Regions from separate parts of the Paenibacillus terrisolis genome, predicted to be linked through region 3. Evidence: predicted binding sites of a transcription regulator. Region 3 holds the regulator's gene; each other region holds the start of a gene.
The links. Region 3 encodes Rex, which represses fermentation and respiration genes when NADH is low (regulators of the CRP and FNR family bind a similar motif). Its sites were predicted from a motif close to TTGTGAAATATTTCACAA; they were not measured.
Positions count from the first base shown of each region.

Region 1: a site for Rex is predicted at 2,193-2,210, ahead of ACI48K_RS20160 (formate/nitrite transporter family protein). Genes of this name have one in related genera too.
Region 2: a site for Rex is predicted at 2,539-2,556, ahead of ACI48K_RS24330 (helical membrane plugin domain-containing protein). Genes of this name have one in related genera too.
Region 4: a site for Rex is predicted at 2,790-2,807, ahead of hydE ([FeFe] hydrogenase H-cluster radical SAM maturase HydE). Genes of this name have one in related genera too.

Region 1 covers NZ_JBKFGG010000029.1:64,478-69,150, forward strand. The annotation lists gene ACI48K_RS20155 (glycoside hydrolase family 130 protein) at 1-814, shown strand, start outside; gene ACI48K_RS20160 (formate/nitrite transporter family protein) at 1,242-2,063, opposite strand; gene ACI48K_RS20165 (FAD-dependent oxidoreductase) at 2,311-3,672, opposite strand; gene ACI48K_RS20170 (hypothetical protein) at 3,944-4,673, opposite strand, start outside.
Region 2 covers NZ_JBKFGG010000048.1:31,120-35,792, forward strand. The annotation lists gene ACI48K_RS24320 (nitroreductase family protein) at 79-726, shown strand; gene ACI48K_RS24325 (NAD(P)/FAD-dependent oxidoreductase) at 812-1,990, opposite strand; gene ACI48K_RS24330 (helical membrane plugin domain-containing protein) at 2,009-2,452, opposite strand; gene cydC (thiol reductant ABC exporter subunit CydC) at 2,743-4,455, opposite strand; gene cydD (thiol reductant ABC exporter subunit CydD) at 4,491-4,673, opposite strand, start outside.
Region 3 covers NZ_JBKFGG010000012.1:23,654-28,326, forward strand. The annotation lists gene dinG (ATP-dependent DNA helicase DinG) at 1-1,289, shown strand, start outside; gene ACI48K_RS12340 (redox-sensing transcriptional repressor Rex) at 1,332-1,982, shown strand; gene ACI48K_RS12345 (amidohydrolase) at 1,972-3,270, shown strand; gene ACI48K_RS12350 (cell wall elongation regulator TseB-like domain-containing protein) at 3,337-3,822, shown strand; gene mraY (phospho-N-acetylmuramoyl-pentapeptide-transferase) at 4,116-4,673, shown strand, end outside.
Region 4 covers NZ_JBKFGG010000033.1:33,568-38,240, forward strand. The annotation lists gene ACI48K_RS21195 (putative polysaccharide biosynthesis protein) at 1-21, shown strand, start outside; gene yabN (bifunctional methyltransferase/pyrophosphohydrolase YabN) at 185-1,681, shown strand; gene ACI48K_RS21205 (HU family DNA-binding protein) at 1,864-2,136, shown strand; gene ACI48K_RS21210 (RNA-binding S4 domain-containing protein) at 2,136-2,417, shown strand; gene hydE ([FeFe] hydrogenase H-cluster radical SAM maturase HydE) at 2,878-3,939, shown strand; gene ACI48K_RS21220 (2-oxoacid:acceptor oxidoreductase family protein) at 3,999-4,673, shown strand, end outside.

The DNA of each region.
Region 1 (4,673 bases), on a different contig from region 3:
CGTTTCCGACAAACCGATATTCACGGGTGCCGATCTCGGTTTTCCGAAGGGCTCCGTCGAAGACGCGCGCATCGTCAAAATCGATGAGACTTTCTACATGTGTTATGCTCTGCAGCCGTATGGCTTTGATTGCTGGCCGACAGGCGTCGCCGTGCCGGACTATTATCCGGAGCATTATCCGGAATGGGAGGCAACGGGAACACAGCCGATGATTACGCGCTCGGGCATCGCCGTCTCCAAGGACGGGGTTCATTACGAGCAGTTGTGCTATACGACTCCTGCGGAGATTGACGACCGGGACAATGCCCTCTTTCCCGAGAAGATAAACGGCAAGTTTGCTCTGCTGCGGCGCCCTATGCAGTACGTAGGGCAACAATACGGCACCGACAGACCAGGAATTTGGATTTCTTATTCCGAGGATCTGCAAGAATGGACGTCGCCCGAACTGGTTGCCGTATCCGAAAACCCGCAGTGGGAAGGCCTTAAAATCGGCGCCGCCGCAACGCCGCTCAAGACGGAAAAAGGCTGGCTGGTACTATATCACGGGGTGGATTCCAACTCCGTTTATAGAGTGGGCGCGTTACTGCTGGATCTTCACGATCCGCGGCGGGTTATCGCCAGAACCAAAAATCCGATTATGGAGCCTGAAATGCACTATGAAAAATTCGGTCTTATTATCAACAATACCGTCTTTCCTACGGCTAACCTGATCGTTAACGACGAGATTTACATCTATTACGGCTGCTGCGACACCAGCATTTCGCTGGCCACGATTCCCGTGCAGGAAATGCTTGACCTGGTTCTTGGAAATTGATCCGCCATCCCGCTGATACTCATGCCAAAAAGGGCTGTTCCTCCGTGCGAACGGAAGAACAGCCCTTTAGCGTAAATCGATCCAGAAATAACGTGATTCCTATGTCGGCGGTACCTCCATTGCTAAGGGTACCTCATAAAATAGCGGAACGTTATGGTCTTATTTCCCGAGTACAAGCGTGGTTCTCTTCAATAAGGGAATTTATTGGCCTTATTTGTGGGCAAACAGCGCAATAAGCGGCCATTTCCCGGCGATTCGGGAAAATAACGCCATTTTTGTCCTCTATTTCACGAAAAACGAGCGATATTCCCAAAATAGCACCATTTATTTCCCTTATATCTTCTTCATAGTTTGCAGCAGGTTAATTAGGGCTGTTACCCAGCCCAAAGTCTCCCCGCCATCCTCACGTTTTTACGGGAATCTTCTGCTAGTGATGCAATTCGGTCGCAGATGACGACGCATGCTCGGCGGGCGAAGCCGATTTATCCTTCAAATAGGCCGCCCAATAAGCTGCCGCGACGAACAAACCGCCGCCCACCAGGTTGCCAAGCCAAACCGGAACAAAGTTTTTAAGGTATTCGCCCCAGGAGAAATAACCTTCAAAAATAGCCGCGGGAATGATGAACATGTTTGCCACAACGTGCTGGAATCCGATGGCGACAAATGCCATGGTCGGGAACCAGATGCCGAGGATTTTGCCGCTCATATTGTCCGCGCCGTAAGAGAGCCACACGGCCAGAGCCACCAGCCAGTTGCAGCCGATGCCGGAGATAAACGCCTGTAAGAAATTATCGTCCAGTTTATGTCCCGCCATTTCGACGAGTTTATCTAAATACGGTCCGCTTGCCGTCAAACCGACGACATGACCGAAAAAGAATGCTACGAACAATGCGCCCACAAAGTTGCTGAGCGTGATCAGAATCAGGTTTTTGACGACCTCGCCGGTATTGATTTTCTTGGCCATACGCGCCAGAGGCACCGCCATCATATTCCCCGTCAACAACTCGCCGCCCGCGAGCAATACCAGGATGAGGCCAATCGGGAACAACGCCGCGCCGATAAAGGTGGCAAAGCTGCCCCATTCCTTCGGTGCGCTTGCGATAACCCGAATATCCAGCAGGAACCCGAGAGCAATAAAAGCCCCGCCCAAAAATCCAAGAATAAGTACGGTCAATAACGGATTGTGCGCTTTCTTGATGCCGTTCTCCACTGTAACTTCCGCAATCTGCCCAGGTTTATAATAAGCCATGGTCTTGTCTCCTTTTTGAATCTCTTTATTTATTAGGCCCTTCTTTCCGTGATGCTTGCCGACCGAATATTATTGTAACGTGCCTCATCCCCCCGAAAAGTAACAAAGATCACGATAGCGTTATTAATATGGCGGAAGAATTCACAAGTTTTGTTAAAAAAACAGCCGGCGAAAAGAATACGTCTCGCATATTCTATCGCCGGCTGCTGCCCTGAATCTGCTGTGCACCGAAGCCAAAACCGCTTTGTCAGCCGCGAACGGCCGCACGGAGGGAAACTTCCGGCAGCGCCCCGAGGCCTGCGCTGTTGAGGAAATTCCAAGGCTTGTTGTAATGCGGCTGGAAGAAGAAATCAACAAAAGCGAGCTCTTCCATCGTCATGCCGTTTTGGATGCAGACCGAAATCGTATTGATCGATTGCGTCAAGTCCGCTTTGGACATCAGTTGCGCACCCAAAATACGCCGGGTGCTCTTTTCATAAACCACCTTGAGCTTCAGCGGCTCGTGGGTAGGCATAAATTCGGGACGGTAATGATCGTTCACCATGGTTGCCTCGGCCTCGATGCCCGCCTCTTTGGCCGAAGCTTCCGTCAGCCCCGTAGCGGCGATGTTGTCCTCGTAGATTTTGATGCCCGAGGTTCCTTGGGTTCCCAAATATTTAACGTTTGGCTCTATCAGATTGCGCGCGGCGAGCGTGCCCATCCGTACCGCATTGGTCGCAAGCGGAATGTACGCATGTTTCCCGGTAGGGTTATAAAATACGGCACAGCTGTCTCCGGCCGCAAAAACATCCGGCGCGCTGGTGCGCATATATTCGTCCACGATGATCGCGCCGTTCTCCAGCATGTCCACCTGGCCTTTGAGCAGACCGGTATTCGGACGGAAGCCGATGCACAAAATGACGAGATCCGCAGCATATTGGCCATGATCGGTTACTACTTTCGACACATTTCCGCCTTTTCCTTCGAATCGGGTCACTTTCTCGCCCAAGGCCAGGGTAATGCCTTGTTCACGAAGCGATGCTTCGATCGTGTCGGTGAATTCGGCATCCAGGTATTTGCTAAGGATCCGTTTCTCCGCGTCAATCAGCGTCACCTGTTTACCGTTCATCTGGAACGCTTCAACCAGCTCGACGCCGATGTAACCTGCGCCAACGACGACGATGGACTTGGCCTGAGCCGCTTTTTCAATAATGGTGTTGGAATGATTGAAGTTTTTGGACAGCAGGATGTTCTCCAGTTCAATGCCTTCGAATTTCGGAACAATCGGCCATGATCCGGTCGTCACGATCAATTTGTCGAAATGGTCCTCGAACTCTTCCCCGGTTTGCAGGTTGCGGGCGCGAAGTTTTTTGTCCGAAACATCGACATCGATGACTTCATGCTGCATTTTCGTTTTGACGCCAAGCTCCGCCAGCTTCTCCGGCGAAGAATAGAAGAGCCCCTGCGGATCCTTCACCGTTCCTCCGACATAAAGCGCGATGCCGCAGGACAGAAAAGATATGTTGTCGTTCCGTTCGTATACGGTAATTTCCGCCTCCGGATAAAGATTAGCCGTATTTACGATGGCTGCCGTTCCTGCATGGGTACATCCGATCACTGCTACTTTCATGATGTTTCCTCCTCCAATATCTCTGTTTTAATAAAAAAGTTGTTTTTATCTGGATTATTTGTGAAAACCATCACTTAATATCTTGCGATATTGTGAAATTATTCACCTGATACCGTTATTATAGTGTGACATTTTTCACATTGCAATAGCTAATTTGCCGGTTTTAAAAATATTCACAATTTGAAGCAATGATAAAAACCTTCGGAGCATCTCCAAAGGCTGCTTTATTCGCGGTATATGAGCTTGGTAGCCCACACAAATGCGCTCATGCTTAAGACTTTTGGGCAGCTGCGGCAATTGCTGCGACGATTTCCGCACGTTTGGCTTCTCTTTCCGCCTTGGACAGCTTCGGACAGCCATAGCAGTATCCGTAACCCGTGTCAGTCCGGTAAGCCAGGCAGCAGCTGGGTCTCATACGGGTTTTTTCGCCGGGTCGATAAGGATCGTCCAGCCAAATCGCTTTCGTGTCAAACGGATTGCGTTTAAGTCCAAACCATGCCGCAGGCAGGCCCTTGAGCAGATATTCACAATCCTCCAAGAGCCGTTCTCGCTGCACTTCATCCTCCAACCCTGCTGCAATGGCGCTCACGTAATATTCTATTCCCAAAGGAAGCTGAGCCCATAGCTGGGTAATCGGCAGCTTGGAAACCCTTGCCGCCGTCTCCATCACAGGGCGCAGGGTATCCTGATAGAACAAGCCAAGCTCCCGCTCCCTGAGCAAGGTTCGATCTAGTTCCGGCCAAACGGTCTCCTCGGGGGTTTTCAACACAAAAAAGACCCTCGGATAGTTGTTCACCTCGGCAACGTGAAGCGTCAGATTGTCCAGTGAGAAGTCAAGCTTGCCTTCGGTCAGCGACACCATATACTGCACCGCCGTACAAACAACACGCCAGCTCGCCGAGAAGTAAGTCGCCGCTACCTGGATATCCTGTCCCTTGATGCAGTCTTGATAAAACTCCAGAAACCGCCGCAATTGCTCGTGATCCTTAAGTCCAATTGCC
Region 2 (4,673 bases), on a different contig from region 3:
TAACTGTTCTTGAATTTATAACAGTTAAGTTTTATACTGACAATGACTATGAATTCAATCGGAAAGGATGGATTAGAAATGAGTACTGAAGTAAAACCTAACCTCAATGACTTCTATACGGTGCTTCGCGAGAGACATTCCGTTCGCGCCTATGATCCTACAGTAAAAATCTCCCGGGAGGAACTGACGGAAATGCTCGAGTTGTCGATTTCCGCTCCTTCATCCTCCAACCTGCAGCCTTGGCGTTTCCTCGTCATCGATCAAGACGATCAGAAACAAAAGCTGCTGCCCATCGCCAATAACCAGCAACAAATCGTGGACGCTTCGGCGATCATTGCCGTGCTTGGCGATCTGAAATCCTACGAGCATGCGGAAGAGATCTATGGCAAAGCCGTTGATATGGGCGCCATGACCGAGGAAATCAAACAAAATTTCGTAGAACGTCTGGTTAAAGGATACGGCGCCAGAGGTCCTGAAGGCATGCAACACATTAACCTGTTCGACGCTGGTCTGGTCTCCATGCAATTTATGCTGATCGCCAAGGCTAAAGGTTACGATACCGTGCCTATGGGCGGTTATGACGCACAAAAATTCGACGAAGCTTTCGGACTTCCGGAAAACCTGAAATCAATCCTGCTGATCGCGGTCGGCAAAGCGGCCAAAGCAGCTCATGCGAGTCCACGCCTTCCGCTCGATCAAATTACGCACTGGAATTCCTTCAAATAACGACATCAATGTCATTGAACATAATAAAGCGGCTGCTTCGGGTTATCTCATCATCCGCGGCAGCCGCTTTTTGATTAAAGCTCCATTAATAAGCCAAGGCATCCATCGATTTGATATGGGAAAGGTAACGAATATTGCTGGCTTCCTTCATCATCGTAGCCGGGAGTCCGCGAAGCGCCGTATTGTTCGCGCCGACGGTAGCAACCGCATCTTTCCGGCCCAAGCTGGCCAAAGTCCCCGAATTGACCGGCTTGAACACTTCCATGGATTTATTCGTCAAGAATGCGTACAGGTTATATCCGATCAACTCGCCCATCTGCCAAGCGATTTGCGCGGTCGGCGGTTGAGGGCGTTCGTCCGATCCGAAATAAACCGCGCTGTCGCCCGCCACAAACACGTCGGAATGAGACGCCGATTGAAGGTAGTTATTGACCGTCGCGCGTCCGCGATTGACTTCAAGCCCGGATTCGCCCACGAGCGGATTGCCTTGAACCCCACCTGTCCAAACAAAGGTGTTGGCGGTGATTTTTTGACTATCCTTCAGCTCGATCAAATTCCCATCTACGTTCGTAACGGGGAGCCCCGTCAGAAATTGCACGCCGCGCGCTTCCAGGCTGGCTGTCGCGCGAGCAATCAGCATATCCGGCAGCACAGGCAAAATCTTCGGCCCGGCTTCAACCAGCAGCAGCTTGACGGCTTTGGGATCTACGCCGTACTTTTTGGCGAGCTTCGGCATCTGGTCGGCGATCTCTCCGACCAATTCGACGCCGGTCAAGCCGCCTCCGCCAATGAGAATCGTCGCATCGGCTTCGTTGCCGGTTTGCGAAAAGGCGTGAATCCGCGATTCGATGTGCCGATAAATAGAGTTGGCGTCTTCAGCCGATTTCAGCACCATGCTGTATTTTTCAAGGCCGGGAATGCCGAAATAAGCGGTTATGCTGCCCAGGCCTACTACCAGAGCGTCATAAGTCAGAACCGTGCCGTCGGACAGCTTCACTTCTTTTTTGTCGACCGAGAAGTTCTCCACTTTGGCGATGCGAAGATCGATGTCTTTCCCCTTAAACAACTTCTCGAGGGGCAGCGACACCGCTCGTTCCGAGATGCTTCCCGCCGCAAGACGATGCAGTTCGGTAATAATTTGATGCGTTGGATATTGGTTCACCACGGTAACCCGGGCTTCCGATTTATTCAAATATTTGCGAACGTTCAAAGCGCTGAGTACTCCGCCGTAACCGGCGCCCAAAATAACAATGTGTTTTGACATATCCTTTTTCCCCCGTTATTAATGTTGACTGGTCTCGCGACCGGCGACTTGAAGATACGCGTTGGCAAACCGAAGCAGCTTCTGTGCTTGCGGGTCCTTCAGCATTTTTAGCAGCCCGAACAGACCGATCGCCTCCTGACTGGATTCGGCGCGGTCTTTAGCTTCGATAGCGGCCGCCGCAAAATGCTTCACTTTATCCTTTACCGGGCCCGCGATTTCCTGGAGCGCTCCGATCGTATCCTGCTTCAGCACCTCGTCTGTAGCAACCGACTTAGCAAAATCGTATGACTTCGTCAACACGCCGATCACTTCCGTCAGCTTGGGCAGTTGATCCACCAAAACGCTGAGCGATTCCTGAACTTCAGGCTTAAGCAGCTTTTCCAGAAGCTCCTGCAAATCCGGCCCCCCGGACAAAACCGCCGCTTCTTGCTCCGTTTTTGTTTCCGTGATTGTTTCCGACATATCCGATTCTCCTTTGATCATGAAATAGGTAATTTAATTAATGAGGGGAGTGACATCCCCTTAATCTCCACCAACCAGGAAAAAGTTGGTGAAAATTTGCACAACTTTGCACCGAACAATTCACATAAATATTAACACATTTCGCCGAAAAAAGTATTAAAAATCACAGCATTATTTCTGCACACCCTAGTTTTCACCTAAATCGTTCACAAAAATTCCAAAAATGTCAAAAAACCGTCAGAGCCCTTGTCCTGACGGTTTTATAATTTATCAATTCGAGCCAAATAAACCTATTCTTCCGGGCAATCCAGCCGATACAAATTCCGGTAACGCGGTTCGTGTTCCATTAATTCCGCATGAGTCCCCCGCATCAAAATCCGGCCATGCTCCATGAAAATAATCTCATCCATATGCTCCGCGTTAGCAAGATGATGCGTTACCCATAGGAGTGATTTACCCTTGGCAGCTTGAAAAATCGTGGACATCAGCTCCCGTTCGGTTCGCGGATCAAGCCCAACCGTAGGCTCATCGAGGATGAGGATCGGCGTATCCTGCAGCAGGACACGCGCCAACGCGACGCGCTGCCGTTCGCCGCCGGAGAAGCGCTGGCCGGTTTCCCGCATCGGCGTGTCCAGTCCCTCCGGCAGGTCGGCGATCAGCGGAGCAAGCCTAGCCGCTTCGGCGGCCCGGCTCACCTCCTCATCCGCAGCATCCGACCGCCCGAGCCGAATATTGTTCGCCACGGTCGTGTCGAACAAATGTGGGCTCTGGTTCAGGACGGAAATCAGCTGCGGAATGTGATCGCCGAGACCGGCCGCCGGGAAGCCGCCGATGGTCACTGCCCCCTCCGACGGGACCAGCGCCCCTTGGATCAGCTTCAGCAGCGTCGACTTTCCGGCCCCGCTGCGGCCAATCACGGCGATACGCTTCCCCTGCGGGATGTCCAGCGACACGCCTTCCACCGAATTGCCGCTATGCTCGTCATAAGCATAGCTGGCGCTTTGAATGCGCACTTCCGCGCTGCGGGTTAAAGCGTCCAGTTGCTCCCGGCTGATGCCGCCGTTGCTGGCCGACTGCCGGCCATCGCCGCCGGAAGAGATTCGCTCCAACCGTTCAAGCGAAACGGTGTACTGCGGAATTCGCTCCACTGCCTCCGAAACCGGCAGGAAGGCGTCCGACAGCGGGAAGACGATCAGCACAAAAGCGGCGATCAGAGTGGCGGCGATATGTCCTGCCGCCGCTTGGCCTCCCGACCAGAATACCATGGAGACCACAAGCGCTCCGACAATCAGATGTCCGATCAGGCTCCGCCATCTGGCCCAGGACCGAAGCTTGCGGTCCTTCCGGGCTACAATGGACTCGTCATGCTCGTAGGATTCCAGAAACTCGGCGGAACGTCCGCTGATGGTCCAATCCCCGATGCCCATCACGGCGTCGGTCAGCTTTTGGTACAGGCCGCTCCGTTCGCGTTTCACTTCCATGTTGGTGCGTTTCGTCATCCGCAAAGAAAGGTAAGGAAGTACGACAACCAGGACAAAGATATAGGCCGCGAGCAGCAAAGCGAATACAACGTCGAACGCGCCCATCGCGATCACGGTCGCCGCGTACAAAATCAAAGCGACCAAACTTGGGAACACCGTGCGGATGTAGACGTTCTGCAACTGCTCAATATCGTCGGCAAGCGCGCCGAGAATATCGCCTGTCCGGTAGCGGGAGCGGATAAAGAGTGCTTGCGGTTCCAGCATGTTATACAGACGGACCCGCATTTTGGCCAAAATCCGCAGCACCGTGTCATGGCCGACCAGCCGCTCCACATAATGAATGACGGCCCGGCTGATCCCAAACGTCCGGACTCCGACGATCGGCACATAGACGAGCAGGACGTTATACGGCTGCAGCGCCGATTTCGAGATCAGGTACCCCGAAGTAAACATCAGCATTCCCGCAGACAGCAGCGTCAGCGTGCCGAGAATGAGATAGAGCGCAAACCTGCCGCTGTACATGCGAAAATACGGAGTAATCCATGGCTCCTGCTGCTTCACGACGATATCCCCTCCCGCTGCGAAATGACCAGATGATAATAGACACCTTTTTGCGCCATCAATTCATCATGCGTCCCCGTCTCGGCGACCCGGCCATGTTCCATGACGATAATACGGTCCATATCCCTCATCCAATGCAGGCGATGGGTGGCCAGCAGAACCAGCTTGCCTTCGAACAA
Region 3 (4,673 bases):
GGTGTTCCGTCATCGACAATATTTATCCCTCGCTGGTGGATGTGAAGGAGAGCTGGGACAAGCTGAGCGATCTGCTCTTCGCGCTAATGCCGGAGCGGAGCGACGCCGCTCCGGGCGACCCGGGACAATTCGTTTACCGGCTGCTTCCGCATAAGAAGCCCAAGGACTGGGATTCGCTTGCGGCGCTGGAGAATCAGATTTACGTCACGCTCGGAGACGTGCTTCGCCAGGGAGAACGGATGCTGAGCCAGATCCGGGAAGAGCAGGACGATTTCGGCTCCGAAAGCCTGTTAACGGATATCAGCGGATTGTTCAAGGATTTGGCGAGCGAACGCGAGTCGCTGCGCTTCTTTATGAAGCTGGAGAATGAAGAAACGGTATATTGGATCGAAGGAAACGGGAATTACCGCAGCCGCTCGCTGCAAATTTACGCCGTGCCGATCGATGTAAGCGCTCAGCTGAAGGAGTATTTTTTCGACAAGAAAAAAAGCGTTGTGATGACTTCGGCAACTCTTTCCGTCGATAAATCGTTTCAATATATGATTGAGCAGTTGGGACTAACGGAGGCTGCCTCCGAAGACAGGCTGTTGACATCGATGCTCCCTTCGCCGTTTAACTACCGGGATCAGGCGCTGCTGGTCATCCCGCGGGACTTCCCAAGCGTCAAGGGAAGCGTGGGAGACGATCATTTCGTCAGTACGCTGGTGCGATCGCTGGCGGATACGGCTGTCGCTACGCAGGGACGCATGCTGGTGCTGTTTACTTCTTACCGCATGCTGAGGCAGGTATACGATCCACTAAAGGACCTTTTGTCGGAGCAAGGTATTACCGTCATCGGTCAAGGGATGGACAGCGGCAGCCGCACCAAGCTGACCCGCCGTTTCCAAGGCCAAAACGCATCCGTGCTGCTTGGCACCAGCAGTTTTTGGGAAGGGGTCGATATCCCCGGCGAAGCTTTGACGAGCCTGGCCATTGTCCGTCTGCCCTTCCAGCCCCCCAACCATCCGCTCGTGGAGGCGAAGAGCGAACGGCTTCAGCGGGAGAAGAAAAATCCTTTTATGAAGCTGTCCGTGCCGCAGGCGGTCATCCGCTTCAAGCAGGGATTCGGCCGGCTTGTCCGCTCGTCGCAGGATCGCGGCATCGTGGTTGTTTATGATACCCGCATCTTGGAATCCTACTACGGAAAGTATTTTTTATATTCTTTACCCGGACCGAAGATGGAGCATATGCCCCTCGGGCAAATGGTTCCGCGCATTTCGGAATGGCTCAATGCCGGTGAGCCGCAATAAGCTTTGCGGTTCATACTCGCGCCAAATGAGGGGGAAAAATGTATGAAATCTGATAAAATTTCCGATGCCGTTGTTCGAAGATTGCCGGTATATCTGCGTTTTTTAAATGAATTGAGCCGTCGCGAGGTGCCAACGGTATCCTCGCAGGAACTGGGCCAGAAGCTGGATCTCAATCCGGCGCAAATTCGCAAGGATCTCGCTTATTTCGGCGATTTCGGACGCAAGGGCATCGGTTACGATGTGGCTTATCTGATCGAAAAAATCCAGCAAATCTTAAATCTGGACCAGCAAATCAACGTAGCTTTGGTGGGTGCCGGTAATCTTGGTCAGGCGCTTTCCAATTATAATGCTTATCTGAAGGACAATATGAAAATCGTAGCGGTGTTCGACGCTTCTCCGGCCAAAATCGGCAAGCAGATCAACAACATTACGATTCAGCCGATCGATGAGCTCGTTGAAACGGTTCGCGAGAAGCATGTGCGCATTGGGATTATCACCGTGCCGGATTTTGAAGCTCAACGCGTTGCGGATCAGCTGGTTGCCGCCGGAATCGGAGCGATTCTCAACTTCGCGCCAACGATCCTGAAAGTGCCGTCGGAAGTAAGAATTCACGCGGCCGATTTTACGACGGATCTGCTCAGCTTGGCGTATTATTTGGAAAATGGAAAGGAACAAGCCGTTTATGAGTCGTAAGTGGTTAATTAAAAACGGGACCTTCGCCGTTTTGGACGAAGGTCGTCCCGTGATTCACGGATATATGCTGGTTGAAGGCGATATGATTACGTACATTGGGGAGCAGCGCCCGGAAGGCGTGGAAGGCGCAGAGACCTTTGACGGAAAAGGCCTGTTGTTCCTGCCCGGTCTGATCAACACTCACGGCCATGCGGCGATGTCGCTGCTTCGCGGTTACGGGGACGATATGGTGCTGCAAACTTGGCTTCAGGAGAAAGTATGGCCGATGGAAGCCAAGTTTACCGCAAGCGACGTGCATGCCGGGACGGCGCTGTCCGTCCTGGAAATGCTGAAGGGCGGAACGACGACCTTCCTCGATATGTACGATCACATGGATGAAGTGGCCAAAGTGGTGGAAGAATCCGGAATTCGCGGCGTATTGATGCGCGGAGCGATTGGGTTGTGCCCGCCGGACGTGCAGGACATGAAGCTGAAGGAAGCGGTCGATTTTGCGGTGAATTGGAACGGCAAAGCGGACGGCCGAATCACAACGATGCTGTCGCCGCACGCTCCCTACACTTGCCCGCCGGATTATATCGAAAAGTTTGTACAGGCGGCGCATGATCTCGACCTGCCGATGCATACGCATATGTCCGAAACGAGGGCGGAAGTGGAGCAAAACGTGGCCGATTACGGTGTTCGTCCGGTCCAGCACCTGCTGAATCTCGGGATGTTCTCACGGCCGACGCTGCTTGCCCATGCGGTGCATTTGACCGATGAGGAAATTGAGATTCTGGCTGCGCATGACGTGGCCATTTCCCATAATCCGGGCAGCAATTTGAAGCTTGCGAGCGGGGTTGCCCGTGTGCCGGAACTGCTGCAAAAAGGGGTCGTCGTCTCCCTTGGGACGGACGGCGCGGCAAGCAATAACAACCTCGATATGATCGAGGAGATTCGCCTGGCGGCTTTGATCCACAAAGGCGTTTCCGGTGACCCTACCGCTGTGCCTGCCATAGAAGCGCTCAAGATGGGAACGGAGTACGGCGCAAAGTCGGTGTTCCTGCCCAATACAGGGAAACTGGCCGCGGGCATGAAAGCGGACTTTATCGCCGTTAACACGGAGCAGGCCCATTTCATACCGAAGATCGATTTTATTTCCCATATCGTCTACTCGGCGAGCCCGAAGGATGTTGAACATGTATGGGTCAACGGCAAACAGGTGATCAAGCATGGCGCCTGTCTGACGCTCGACGAGGAACGGGTGCGTTACGAGGCCCAGGCGGCTTTTGAAGGGCTGCTCGCCCGCTAGCAAACGAGGGGACGTGAGCCGAGAGATCTCCGCTTAAGCCGTCAACCAGGGGAAAGGAAGAGAAGGTTGAAGAACAGAACCAAATGGATCCTGCTCTCGATCATACTCCTGCTGCTTGTGATCATTGGCCTTAACCGCTTTTATGTATACATTCATGAGGATACGTGGAAAGCCGAGAACACCGCTATCCGCGAGGCCAAGCGGGAGACGGACCTAACCGAAGCGAAACAGGTGTGGAAGTCGGTCTGGGACGAAGTGATCTGGGTCGTGGAAGGCAAAAACGAGTCGGGACAGGATGAAATGGTGTGGCTTCGGGACAGCAAAGACGCGATCGTTAAGCCGATGTCCGAAGGCAAGTCGGAAAGCCAAATCCGCGCGGTCATTAAAGAGCAGTTCCCGGGCATCAAGGTTGTTCGGCTCATGCCGGGCATTTATAACGAGCAGCTCGTGTGGCAGCTGTTCTACAAAGAAAAGGACCATCATTATTACCGCTTTTTTGACTTCGCCACCGGCCAGCCGCTGGATGAGATATTTACTCTGCCGAATCGGTAAGGATCGAGGTAAGCAGACGTTTTAGCTGCCTGAAAATGGATATGGCAATGACCGAGGAGTTAGGCATCGAGAATAAGTTGCTTAACTCCTTTGTTATTGATGTTTGTTGATCAACCGGCATTCATGGAATTACAAATTTGGCGAACAATTTATAGCGATGATTCATCTATAGAGTTAGAGTGACGTACTATTTTAGTACAAGGCTGACAGGTTGATACTCAGACGCTTTTGCTGGTTGATGAGGGCAAACCTATCCTTCGGAGGTTCATAATTTACTTAAAGGCGGTGGAGATATGTCGGGAATTTTGAGCATATCCGGTCTATCCTTTTTGCTGGTAGCGATGTTCACGCCACTGCTTATTCGTGTTTTGCGCATCCTTAAACTGACGCAACCCATTCGTTCAGAGCTGCCTCCCGACCATCAGGCCAAGCGGGGAACGCCTCTCATGGCCGGCCTTGTGTTGCTGATTGGGGTCGCGGTTTCGCTGCAATTTCATCCGGCTCCGCTCATGATTTTTTTATGCGCAACCTTTCTTTTATTCAGCTCGGTAGGTTTTATGGATGACTTGAAAAAAGCAGTGTGGCAAAATCCTTCGGGAATTTCCGGACTAGCGAAGCTGATGTTCCAATTTTTATTTACCGGGATGCTTTTCGTGGTTTTAATGCGATTTTTCTCATTATCCGGCGACATCGCGATATTCCGTGGGTTTAGCCTGCACTTACCCGTCTTCTTATACATAGCGGTTATGCTGCTCTTTATCGTAGGCTCGGCGAATGCGATCAATTTCACGGATGGCCTGGACGGATTATTGATCAATACGGCCATTCCGACTTATTTTTTCTTTTTTCTC
Region 4 (4,673 bases), on a different contig from region 3:
AAGCTGCGGCTGCTGCGGTAGCGCCATACGCGGCGCATCCGCTTTGAGGCGGGCCGCATCGCGTTCGCGGCCGGCCGCCAACCGGCCTGTTTTACGCGGTTTTCGGCCTTGAGGATTTCGTAATCCGCCCCAACAAGTGGTATAGTAAGGTACATGCCAGACGACAGGAGTGTGAATGAGGAAGATGAGCGCAATTCTTACGGTGGTAGGTCTCGGCTCGGGAGATCCCGACCGGCTGACGTTAGGAAGCCTAAGACGCCTGCAGGAAGCCGCTGAACGGTTCGTGCGCACCAAGGATCATCCGGTGGTGAATTGGCTGGAGGGAACCGGCATATCTTTTGTCTCGTTTGACGAGGTGTACGAGGCCAAAGACGATTTTCCTTCCGTCTACGAAGAAATTTCGGCGCGCCTTCTGGACCGGGCCAAAGCAGCTGCGGACGGTCAGGAAATCGTATACGCCGTTCCCGGTCATCCGATGGTCGCCGAGGCGACGGTCAAGCTGCTTCGCGAACGTGCTCCGCAGGAGGGAATCACCCTGAATGTGATCGGGGGAGAGAGCTTCCTGGACGAAGCTTTTGTGCGGCTGGGCTTTGACCCCATCGAAGGCTTCCAGCTCCTGGACGCTTCCGATTTGTCCGGAGGACGTATAGACCCGAGGCTGCATACGTTGATCGGTCAGGTATATGATGCGTTTACCGCCTCTGAAGTGAAGCTGAGCTTGATGGACATCTACCCCGACGACTATGAAGTCGTTGTTGGACATGCCCTTGGTGTGGAGGGACGGGAGCGGATCGCCAGAGTACCGCTGTTCGAGCTCGATCGGGATCCGGATTTCGGCAATCTGTCGCTGGTCTACGTACCGGCAAGCAGCGAGGACTTACTGCGTATTCGCAGCTTCCAGCGCCTCCACGAAATCGTAACGATTTTGCGCAGTCCGGGCGGCTGCCCTTGGGACCGGGAGCAGACCCACGAATCACTCCGTAAACACCTCATAGAAGAGACCTATGAGGTCATTGAGACGATCGATGAGGACGACCCGGATCATATGCGCGAAGAGCTCGGCGACCTGCTGTTACAAATTATGCTTCATTCCCAGATGGAAGAGGAAATGGGCGCCTTCAACGTCTATGATGTCATTCAGGGACTCAATGAGAAGCTGCTGTACCGTCATCCTCATGTATTTGGCAATTTGAACGCGGAGGATGCCGAGGCGGCGCTGAACAACTGGGAAGCCATGAAGGCGGAAGAGAAGCGCCGAAAGGGCATTGAACCCCAGAAACTGTCGGCGCTGGACGGGGTTCCGCGGGATTTGCCTGCGCTCATGAAGGCTTACAAGTTGCAGAAAAAAGCGGCGAAAGCCGGATTCGACTGGGAATCGATCGACGGAGTCTGGAGCAAGCTGGAGGAGGAAATCGCCGAGCTGAAGAAAGCGGTGGAAGACGGCGAAGGTCCGGCCGATCAGGCGCTGGAGCTGGGGGATGTCCTGTTCTCCGTCGTGAACGCGGCTCGCTTTATCGGGGCTGACCCTGAGGAGGCTTTATCGCGGACGATGACCAAATTCACCCGACGTTTTCATTATGTCGAGCAAAGGCTGAAAGAACTCGGCAAATCGACAGAATTCAGCAGCTTATCCGAAATGGATGCACTATGGGAAGAAGCTAAGTCGAAAGAACGGGAATGATGGGAGAAAAGGCCTAAATTTCGGTTTTTTTGCGAAAAAATCAAAAAAAAGTTTCCCTTCCCGGAAGGATTTTCAAAGAAAAGCAAGAATACTCATACAAAGATAATCGCACGGCTTATCGGGCTAAATGCCTGTAGTGCCGTGGTATCATCTATTTTCTTAATTATTGGGAGGCATTATTGATGAACAAAACAGATCTGATCAACAACATTTCCAGCAAAAGCGGTTTGACTAAGAAAGACGTTGAATCTGTTCTTAACGGATTCCTCGGTGAAATCACCGACGCTCTCGCTGGCGGAGACAAAGTACAATTGATCGGCTTCGGTACGTTCGAAACCCGCAAACGCTCCGGCCGTACGGGCCGTAACCCGCAAACCGGCAAAACGATCGAAATCCCGGCATCCAATGTTCCGGCATTTAAAGCGGGCAACAAACTTAAAGAAGCTGTAAAATAATGCGTCTTGATAAATTCCTTAAGGTGTCACGGTTGATTAAGCGGCGCACGGTAGCGAAGGATGTCTCCGAACAAGGAAGAGTCCTGATTAACGGGCGCGAATCCAAACCGAGCAGTACTGTGAAGGTGGGCGACGAGATTACCGTTCAATTCGGCCAAAAGCTGGTGACGGTGCGCGTTGAACGTCTCGCGGAGACGACTCGCAAGGATGAAGCTGCCACCATGTATACCTTGGTGAAGGAAGAGCCAATCGCGAAGGATACCGGTCTGGACTGGTCCTGAAAACACGAGAGGCTAAAGGCATGTCCCCGTCATGTTGACGGGGCATGCCTTTTTCACTCGATGCAAACTAAAGAAGTGTAAGAAATGTCTCAAACCAAACCACTTATTAATGGTAAAATAAGTTATATCAGTTTTACTTAACCCTAATTCCACTCACATTTGCTTATCGTAAGCACCTCTAATTGACGTCTAGGGACGAAATGAATCAATGCTCCATAGAAAACACCTCTGATCCAACAAACACTCTTAATGCTTCTATGATCACATCCCGGATTTACTCCATCTCACCGTTTAACGTTGTTTTGTACGAAAGCCATGTTATGCCGAGTTATTGATCCAAGTTTATGTTAAATGGAAATGTAACCGCTTTATTTGTGAAATTATTCACAATACCTTCACTCATCATTTGCTTATAGCGCCATATTGATAAACAAACGTAATCATACAAGGATGATCGCTGATGAAACAGTTAATTCGTAAGCTGTATTTTCGCGGAGAGCTATCCAATGATGAAATCGTCTATCTGCTGGAGCATCTTGATACCGAGTCCCGGAACGAGCTGTATCAATATGCCCATATGAAGCGAATGCAAAAGTATGGAGATCAAGTATATCTCCGCGGCTTGATTGAATTTTCCAGCTGCTGCAAACAGAACTGCCTGTACTGCGGACTTCGGGCGGGCAACCGCGTAGCCAAGCGGTACCGTCTGAAACCCCAGCAGATTCTTGATTGCTGCCAGGAAGGGTACAACCTGGGGTTCCGTACCTTCGTTCTGCAGAGCGGGGAAGATTTTTGGTATACGGAGGACATTCTGGCGGAGCTGATCGAAACGATCAAAGCCCGTTTTCCGGATACCGCGGTCACTTTATCGATCGGCGAAAGGGACGAGAAAACCTACAGAAGGTTGTACGAAGCAGGTGCGGATCGTTTTTTAATGCGTCATGAAACCGCTTCCGAACGCTTGTACCAATCGCTCCATCCTTCCATGTCTTTCGAGAATCGCCGGAACTGCATCAGCCTCCTGCAGGAGATAGGTTACCAGATAGGGGCCGGATTTATGGTTGGCCTGCCTGGACAGACCGCTTGGGATTTGGCGGAGGACCTCTGGTATTTAAAAGCACTCCAGCCGGACATGATCGGCATCGGCCCATTTATTCCACATCGCAATACTCCGCTGAAATATGCGAAAGCCGGTACGATTGAAGATACATTGGTGATGGTAGCGTTAACCCGATTGTTTATGCCGGACGCGCTGATTCCCGCCACGACTGCACTGGCCACTCTGAGCCCAACCGGGCGAGAGATGGCTTTAAAGGTAGGCGCAAACGTGGTCATGCCGAACTTGTCACCCGTAGCTGTTCGTAAGAAATATGCGCTCTATGAAAACAAGGTGTGTACCGGCGAAGAGTCGGCGCAGTGCCTTGGTTGTCTGGGGCTTCGCATAAGAGCGGCCGGCTTTTCCGTGGATATGGGAAGGGGGGATAGTCTGAAATCACTGTCTGCCAAACCAATGGAAGTATAGTTCCAGCGCTACCCAAATGTGAAATATTTCTCAAATAAAACGTAGAGGAGAAAGGACGCATGAGTATACTTACCAAAACGAACGAGCTGGGATTCTTCGAAATCCGGCTGGAGTCCATCGGCGGTCTCGGGGCCAATCTTGCCGGGAAAATGATGGCGGAATCCGGGGTACTGGGACTTGGGCTAAACGGAGCGAATTTCTCGTCTTATGGCTCGGAGAAGAAAGGCTCGCCGGTCAAAAGCTTTGTCCGCTTTTGCGAATCGGATGTGCCCATTCACGACCATAGCCCGATTGAACAGCCGGACGTAATCGGGCTGTTCCACGAAGCGCTGCACAAAACGGTCAACGTTCTTAGCGGTTTGAAGCCGGACGGGGTGCTATTGGTCAATTCCACCCGTGATTTCGAGGAAATCCGCCGCGACTTGAAATTCCCTTACGGGACGCTCGCGGTCATTGATGCCATGGGCATCGCGATCGACGAACATACCAAGGTAAACACCTCGATGCTGGGCGCGCTATTCCGGATATGCGATTTCCTCGACCCGGAATCGATGCGCGAAGTCATCAGACATACGTTCCAGAAGAAGTACCCGCAGCTTGTCGAGCCCAATTTGCGCACGTTTGACCGGGGCTACCAGGAAGTGAAGTTCCAGACGATCGAAGCGCCGGCAGGTGCCGTGGCTAGCTTTGAACGGGAAAAGCCTCAGCTTGGTTATGAAACGCAGGAAATGGGA